3 regions of the Streptomyces sp. M2CJ-2 genome follow, and region 3 is predicted to be linked to each of the others. Evidence: riboswitches for the same ligand, from Rfam matches in the RefSeq annotation. Region 3 holds a riboswitch; each other region holds the start of a gene.
The links. A riboswitch is a leader RNA that binds a small molecule or an ion and turns the genes downstream of it on or off. The one in region 3 is predicted to bind cobalamin.

Region 1 (2,252 bases), on a different contig from region 3:
CGGTGTTGTTGGTCTTGTCGTCGAGGACCGTTTCGTACGTGTAGACGACGTCCTCGGCGGTGAGGGGTTCGCCGTCGCTGAACTTCACGCCCGGGCGCAGGGTGTAGGTGTAGGTGCGGCCGTCGTCGGCGATCTCGGGGAGCGCCTTCGCCAGGGCGGGCTCGAGTTCCAGGTCGGCGTCCCGGGCGAGCAGCCCGTCGAAGATCTTGGAGTTGCCGTCCTTGCCGTAGCCGAGCAGCGGGCTCAGGGTGTCCGGCTCGGAGGCGACCCCGATCACCACGGACTCGGCGGACCCGCTGCCGCCCGCGGCGCCGTCCGTGCCGCCGGTCGGTGCCGAGCAGGCGGCGACCGCGGCGGCCATGGTCGCCGCGACGGCGGCACCCTTTATTCGTCGGGTCGTCATCGAATTCCACACCTTTGCTGCCCGGATCTCGTTGTTGCATATTAGTTGCAGCAGGGTTCTGCCCAGCACCCCCTCCCCTCATTCCCGCGCTTCGGCGGACCGGGACCGCGAGGTACGCGCTGCGGGGCGCCGTCCGCGCCCCCCGGGTGTGCTTGTCAGCGGGCCGAAACGGGGTCTACTGTCGCCACGCCTTGGTGAACGGGAAATCCGGTGTGATGCCGGTGCGGCCCTCGCCACTGTGATCGGGAAGTCCGGCTCCGGCCCCAGGCCCTGTCCCCCGACAGGACCGAACGGCAGCCACTGGGTCCCCCTCGGACCCGGGAAGGCGGAGCACGGGCGGTGGTACCCGTCAGCCAGGAGACCGGCCAAGGCGCGTCAACCATCCACGAGGTGCTGGAGAGGGTCTGCTGAGCCATGCACATAGCCGAGGGTTTTCTACCACCGGCGCACGCGGTCGCCTGGGGCGTCGCGTCGGCGCCGTTCGTCGTCCACGGAGCCCGGTCGCTCACCCGTGAGGTCAGGGAACATCCCGAGAGCACGCTGCTGCTGGGCGCGTCGGGAGCGTTCACCTTCGTCCTGTCCGCGCTGAAACTGCCCTCGGTGACCGGGAGTTGCTCCCATCCCACCGGCACCGGGCTGGGCGCCGTCCTGTTCCGGCCGCCGGTCATGGCGGTGCTGGGCACCATCACCCTGCTGTTCCAGGCCCTGTTGCTCGCCCACGGCGGGCTGACCACGCTCGGCGCCAACGTCTTCTCGATGGCGGTCGTCGGGTCGTGGGCGGGGTACGGGGTCTACCGGCTGGCGCGGCGGTACGGGGCGCCGCTGATGGCCGCGGTGTTCTGCGGCGCGTTCGTCGCCGACCTGTCGACGTACTGCGTGACGAGTGTGCAGCTGGCGCTCGCGTTCCCCGACCCGGGCAGCGGATTCCTGGGGGCGCTCGGCAAGTTCGGCTCCATCTTCGCCGTCACGCAGATCCCGCTCGCGGTGAGCGAGGGGCTGCTGACGGTGCTGGTGATGCGCATGCTGGTGCAGTCCAGCAAGGGCGAACTGACCCGGCTCGGGGTGCTGGTGGCCGGGCTCGGGAAGAAGTCGGCGGGCGCGGGCGAGGCGGTGGCCCGATGAGCCGGAACGCGAAGATCAACTCCCTGTTGCTGCTTCTGGTGGCCGTGCTCGCCGTGGTGCCGCTGGTGTTCGGGCTCGGCGATCACAAGGAGGAGCCGTTCGCGGGCGCCGACGCGGAGGCGGAGGCGGCGATCACCGAGATCGACCCGGACTACGAGCCGTGGTTCTCGCCGCTGTACGAACCGCCGTCCGGGGAGATCGAGTCGGCGCTGTTCGCCCTCCAGGCGGCGATCGGCGCGGGCGTGCTCGCGTACTACTTCGGACTGCGACGGGGGCGCCGGCAGGGGGCGCAGCGGGCGCAAGGGGTCGCCACCGAGACGGACTTCGACGACGCGGGACCCGGGGCCTGATCCCCCGTGCTGCCGATCGACGCGGCGGCGCACAGCAGTCGCTGGCGCCGCCGTCATCCCGTGGACAAGGCCGTGCTCGGGCTGGGGCTCACCGTGCTGGCGATCTCGCTGCCGCCCTGGCCGGGAGCGGCCCTGGTGCTGCTGACCGCGCTCGCGGTGCTGCTGGGCCCGGCGGGGGTGCCGGGCCGGCGGCTGTGGCGTGCCTACCGGGTGCCGCTGGGCTTCTGCGTGACCGGGGCGCTGACGCTGCTGGTGCAGGTGGGCGGGCCGGACGGGTTCGTGGCCTGGGCCGACGACGGGCCGTCGCGTGCCGGGGAGTTGCTGCTGCGCACCTCGGCGGCCTCCCTCGGGGTGCTGTTGTTCGCCTTCACCACGCC
Region 2 (2,252 bases), on a different contig from region 3:
CAGGTTGGACGAGTGGACGACGTGGCCCGGCTCGGCGGTCTGGTTGGCGGTGCGGTTGGCGGCGTCCTTGAAGGTCATCCAGCCGTTGCCGGTCTGGGCGAGGGTGCGCATCATGCGCCCGTACAGCTCCCGCGCGGGGAGCGTCCTCGTCGCCAGACCCGCCGCCTCGGCCGCCCGGTAGGCAGCGTCGAACTCCTCGCCCCACAGGTCGACCAGGTCCGGGACGTCGGACGGGGAGAACAGCGACCACGGCGCGTCGGCGTTCACCCGGCGCATGAACTCGTCCGGTACCCAGTGCGCGAGGTTCAGGTTGTGCGTACGGCGGGCGTCCTCACCGGTGTTGTCGCGCAGCTCCAGGAACTCCTCGACGTCTGAGTGCCAGGTCTCCAGGTAGACCGCCGCCGCGCCCTTGCGCCGGCCGCCCTGGTTCACGGCGGCGACCGAGGCGTCCAGGGTCTTCAGGAACGGGACGATGCCGTTGGAGTGCCCGTTGGTGCCGCGGATCAGCGAACCGCGGGAGCGGACGCGGGAGTAGGCCAGACCGATGCCGCCGGCGTGCTTGGAGAGGCGGGCCACCTGGTGGTAGCGGTCGTAGAGGGAGTCCAGTTCGTCCTTGGGGGAGTCGAGGAGGTAGCAGGACGACATCTGGGGGTGCCGGGTGCCGGAGTTGAACAGGGTGGGGGAGGAGGGAAGGTACTCCAGGCGGCTCATCAGCTCGTACAGCGCGGCGACCTCGTCCACCGAGCGGGCGCTGTCGTCCTCGGCGAGACCGGCGGCGACCCGCAGCAGGAAGTGCTGCGGCGTCTCGACGACCTTGCGGGTGACCGGGTGCCGCAGCAGGTAGCGGCTGTGCAGGGTGCGCAGGCCGAAGTAGCCGAAACGGTCGTCCGCGTCGGGGTCGATCAGCGCGTCGAGACGGGCCGCGTGCAGCAGGACGAACTCGGCGGTCCGGTCCGCGACGAGGCCCTCGCGGTGGCCCGTCGAGATCGAGGAGGTGAACGACGTGACACCCTGCGAGGCGGCCTCGGCACGGATGCCGAGCGTCAGCAGTCGTGCGGCGAGCCGGGAGTAGGCGGGGTCCTCGGAGATGAGCCCGGCTGCCGCCTCGGTGGCCAGTTCCCGCAGCTCGGTCTCGTCCGCGTGGGCGGACCGGCCGCGCAGCGCGGCGGCGGCGACCCGGCCGGGGTCGGCGTCGGGGAGGTCGGCGGTCAGCCCGGTCAGGGACCGCAGCAACGCGGCACCGGGGCCGTCGCTCGCGTCGGTCGGGCCGACCGCTGAAGCAGGATCGGCTGGCGCGATGGTCACGTGGGGCTCTCCCTCGCTCGGCACGGGGCCTCGCCGAGGGCAGCGGGCAGCACACGGGCACGCGCACGCGCCTCGCGTCCACCGGCCCATCCCACGAGGCCCGGACGTCAGGCACCCGGACCGGACGGCCGGGCGCACTGTCGGCAGGTCCTCGGACTGAAGCCCGTGCGGGCACGCGGGAAACGCGGACACGCACAAGTACACCGTTGCGGGACAGTTCCGGATTCGCACCGGATTCCCCTGCGGCGACAGCAAGCATGAGCATACATCTTGTGCCGTCTGTCGCCAGCAGGCCCATATCTTGTGTCAGGGTGGTGCTGGAGCGCGGTGATGTCAGAGCGTCAGCTCGTAGGTGAGCAGCATGATGTCGTCCAGGTCCGGCAGCGGGTTCCAGTCGCGCTCGGGGGTGCGGGTGAAACCCAGCCGTTCGTAGACGCGGTGGGCGGAGCGCATGGTGCGCTGGGTCGACAGCACGATCCGCCGGCACCCCTCGACCGCCCGTGCCCGGTCGACGCAGGCGCGCACCAGGGCCTCTCCGGCGCCCCGGCCCCGGCCCGCGCGGGCGACCGCCAGCATCCGGATCTCCGCCTCGTCCGGCCCCGCTATGTCGGCCATCGGACCGGGGCCCGGCACGAAGGTCACCCCGCCCAGCACCGTCCCCCGCTCCACGGCGACCAGCACCTCGGCGGCCGCCGCCCGCCCCGCCACGTCCCGGAGCCGGCCGAGGTACGCGTCGCTCTCCCCGAAGTCCAGCAGCCCGTCCAGCAGGTAGGCCTGCGCGGTGATCTCACCCAGTTCCGCGTACTCGCCGGGCTCCACCGGCCGGATGACGATGTCCATGGTGCGAGTGTGCCGGACGGATACGACAACGGGCCGCCGGATTTCTCCGGCGGCCCGTCACCCGATGTGCCCGGGGCGTCAGTGGGAGCTGCCGGCCGTGGCCGGCG
Region 3 (2,252 bases):
GTCGTCGCCGTCTTCCTGGTCGCCTCCAGCGCGGCGATCTGGAAGATCTCCCGGCGGGAGATCGTCGACCACACCAACGTCAACGACCACGATGCCGCCGACGGTTCGGCCGCCACCGCCGAGGAGCCGGCCGGCGTGGTGACCGCCGCCATGGCCGCGGTGACCCCGCCCCCGGCCGGCAGCCCGGCCGAGGAGCTCTCGGCCACCATCCCGGCCCCGGCCCCCACCGACCCGGCCGCCAAGACCACCGTCTGACCGCGCCTCGGCACGAAGGAAGACACGAAGGAAGAAGAGCACCATGAAGATCGACTGGGCGGCCCTCGGTTCCGTCTTCGGCGTCAGCCTCGTGGTCACCGTGGCCCTGGTGGCCCTGTTCACCCTCGGCATCGTCGGCCTGTCCCGCCATGAGCGGGCCGTGGCCCAGGGCCGGTCCGCGGCCCTGGCGGTCGCCGGCGCCTACGCCTGCTTCGCGGCCTGCACGGCGGCGGTGGCGTACGGGATCTATCTGATCATGGCCTGATCATGGCTTGATCACGGCCTGATCAGGGTCGTCTCCGTCCGACGGGCGGTGCGGGGCTTCGCGCCCCGCACCGCCCGTTCGCGTTCCCCCACCGGAACCCCTCTGTGGGCCTCAGCACACTTCAGCCTCGCAGGTCAAAGGCAGGTTGACGGTTCTTCCGGACCGTGGTGGACTGCCGAATGCCAATGCGGCGGCAGGAGAGGAAGCCGGTGGAAGTCCGGCGCGGTCCCGCCACTGTCACCGGGGTGAACACCCCGGGAGCCAGGAACTCTCACCGCCGGTCTCGTCGAACCAGGGCGTGGACACCCTGAGTGAGGACATATCACCATGCCCGGCTGCCCGTCGAGGTCGACCAGCGACGCCCCACCCCGGCTCGGGGCGGACATCTCCACCGGATCCCCCACCGGCTGAACCCGTGGGTGCCGATCGCGAGTTCGCGTACGGCGCCGCCGCCGGCCTCCTCGGCGACCTGCTTCTCGGCGATCCCCGCCGGGGGCATCCGGTCGCCGCTTTCGGGCGGGCCGCGGCTGCCGTGGAACGGATGCTGTGGCGGGACGACCGCGGCCGGGGCGCGTTGCACACCGCCGTCTGCGTCGGTGGGGCCGTCGCTCTGGGGAGCCTTGCCACCCGGTGCGTACGCTCCTCCCCCGCCGCCTCGGTCGCCCTGACCGGCGCCGCCACCTGGGCCGTCGTCGGCGGGACGTCGCTGGCGGTCGAGGCCCGCACCATCGGGCGGGCCCTTCAGGCCGGGACCGCCGAGGGCATCGAGGCGGCGCGGGCACGGCTGCCGCACCTGTGCGGGCGGGATCCGCAGGCGCTGGACGCCGACGGGATCGCCCGCGCGGTGGTGGAGTCCGTCGCCGAGAACACCTCCGACGCCGTGGTGGGCGCCCTGGTGTGGGGCGCCGTCGCCGGGGTGCCGGGACTGCTCGGGTTCCGGGCCGTCAACACCCTGGACGCCATGGTCGGCCACAAGTCGCCCCGGTACCGGCGCTACGGCTGGGCCTCCGCCCGCCTCGACGACGTCGCCGGGTGGCCCGGGGCGCGGCTGACCGCCGTACTCGCCGCGGTCGCCGGGCCGGACCCGCGGGGCGCCCTCCGGGCGTGGCGCGCGGATGCCGCGAAGCACCCCAGCCCCAACGCCGGCCCCGTGGAGGCGTCCTTCGCGGGCGCGCTCGGCGTGCGGCTCGGCGGAACGCTGTCCTACGCCGGGCGGGTCGAACACCGGCCCGTCCTCAACGGCGCCGGCCGTCCCGTGGCCGTGGCGGACATCGACCGGGCGGTACGGCTCTCGCGGCGCGTCGGCTGGCTGGCGCTCGGCGTCGGTGCCGCAGCGCGGATCGTCGGTACGCGGATCGCCGGGAAGGGGCACAGGTCATGAGCGGTGGGGGTCTGCTGGTCGCCGGTACCACCTCGGACGCCGGCAAGAGCGTCGTGACCGCCGGGATCTGCCGGTGGCTGGTACGGCAGGGTGTCAAGGTCGCGCCGTTCAAGGCGCAGAACATGTCGCTGAACTCGTTCGTGACGCGCGAGGGCGCCGAGATCGGGCGGGCCCAGGCCATGCAGGCCCAGGCCTGCCGGGTCGAGCCGACCGCACTGATGAACCCCGTGCTGCTCAAGCCGGGCGGCGAGCGGAGCAGCCAGGTGGTGCTGCTGGGCAGGCCGGTCGGCGAACTGAGCGCGCGCGGCTACCACGGCGGACGGCAACAACAGTTGCTGGGCACGGTGCTGG

Region 1: linked by a shared signal. The riboswitch ahead of JL475_RS28355 (energy-coupling factor ABC transporter permease) and the one ahead of JL475_RS15305 (cobalamin biosynthesis protein) in region 3 are both predicted to bind cobalamin.
Region 2: linked by a shared signal. The riboswitch ahead of JL475_RS13880 (ribonucleoside-diphosphate reductase subunit alpha) and the one ahead of JL475_RS15305 (cobalamin biosynthesis protein) in region 3 are both predicted to bind cobalamin.

Annotation. Positions count from the first base shown of each region.
Region 1 is NZ_JAESIF010000050.1:10,232-12,483, forward strand. It holds gene JL475_RS28350 (ABC transporter substrate-binding protein) at 1-403, opposite strand, end outside; cobalamin riboswitch at 579-788, shown strand; gene JL475_RS28355 (energy-coupling factor ABC transporter permease) at 818-1,525, shown strand; gene JL475_RS28360 (energy-coupling factor ABC transporter substrate-binding protein) at 1,522-1,875, shown strand; gene cbiQ (cobalt ECF transporter T component CbiQ) at 1,882-2,252, shown strand, end outside.
Region 2 is NZ_JAESIF010000014.1:34,674-36,925, reverse strand. It holds gene JL475_RS13880 (ribonucleoside-diphosphate reductase subunit alpha) at 1-1,305, opposite strand, end outside; cobalamin riboswitch at 1,430-1,600, opposite strand; gene JL475_RS13875 (GNAT family N-acetyltransferase) at 1,639-2,145, opposite strand; gene mctP (monocarboxylate uptake permease MctP) at 2,224-2,252, opposite strand, start outside.
Region 3 is NZ_JAESIF010000016.1:85,321-87,572, reverse strand. It holds gene JL475_RS15315 (inorganic phosphate transporter) at 1-255, shown strand, start outside; gene JL475_RS15310 (hypothetical protein) at 299-520, shown strand; cobalamin riboswitch at 673-813, shown strand; gene JL475_RS15305 (cobalamin biosynthesis protein) at 936-1,901, shown strand; gene JL475_RS15300 (cobyric acid synthase) at 1,898-2,252, shown strand, end outside.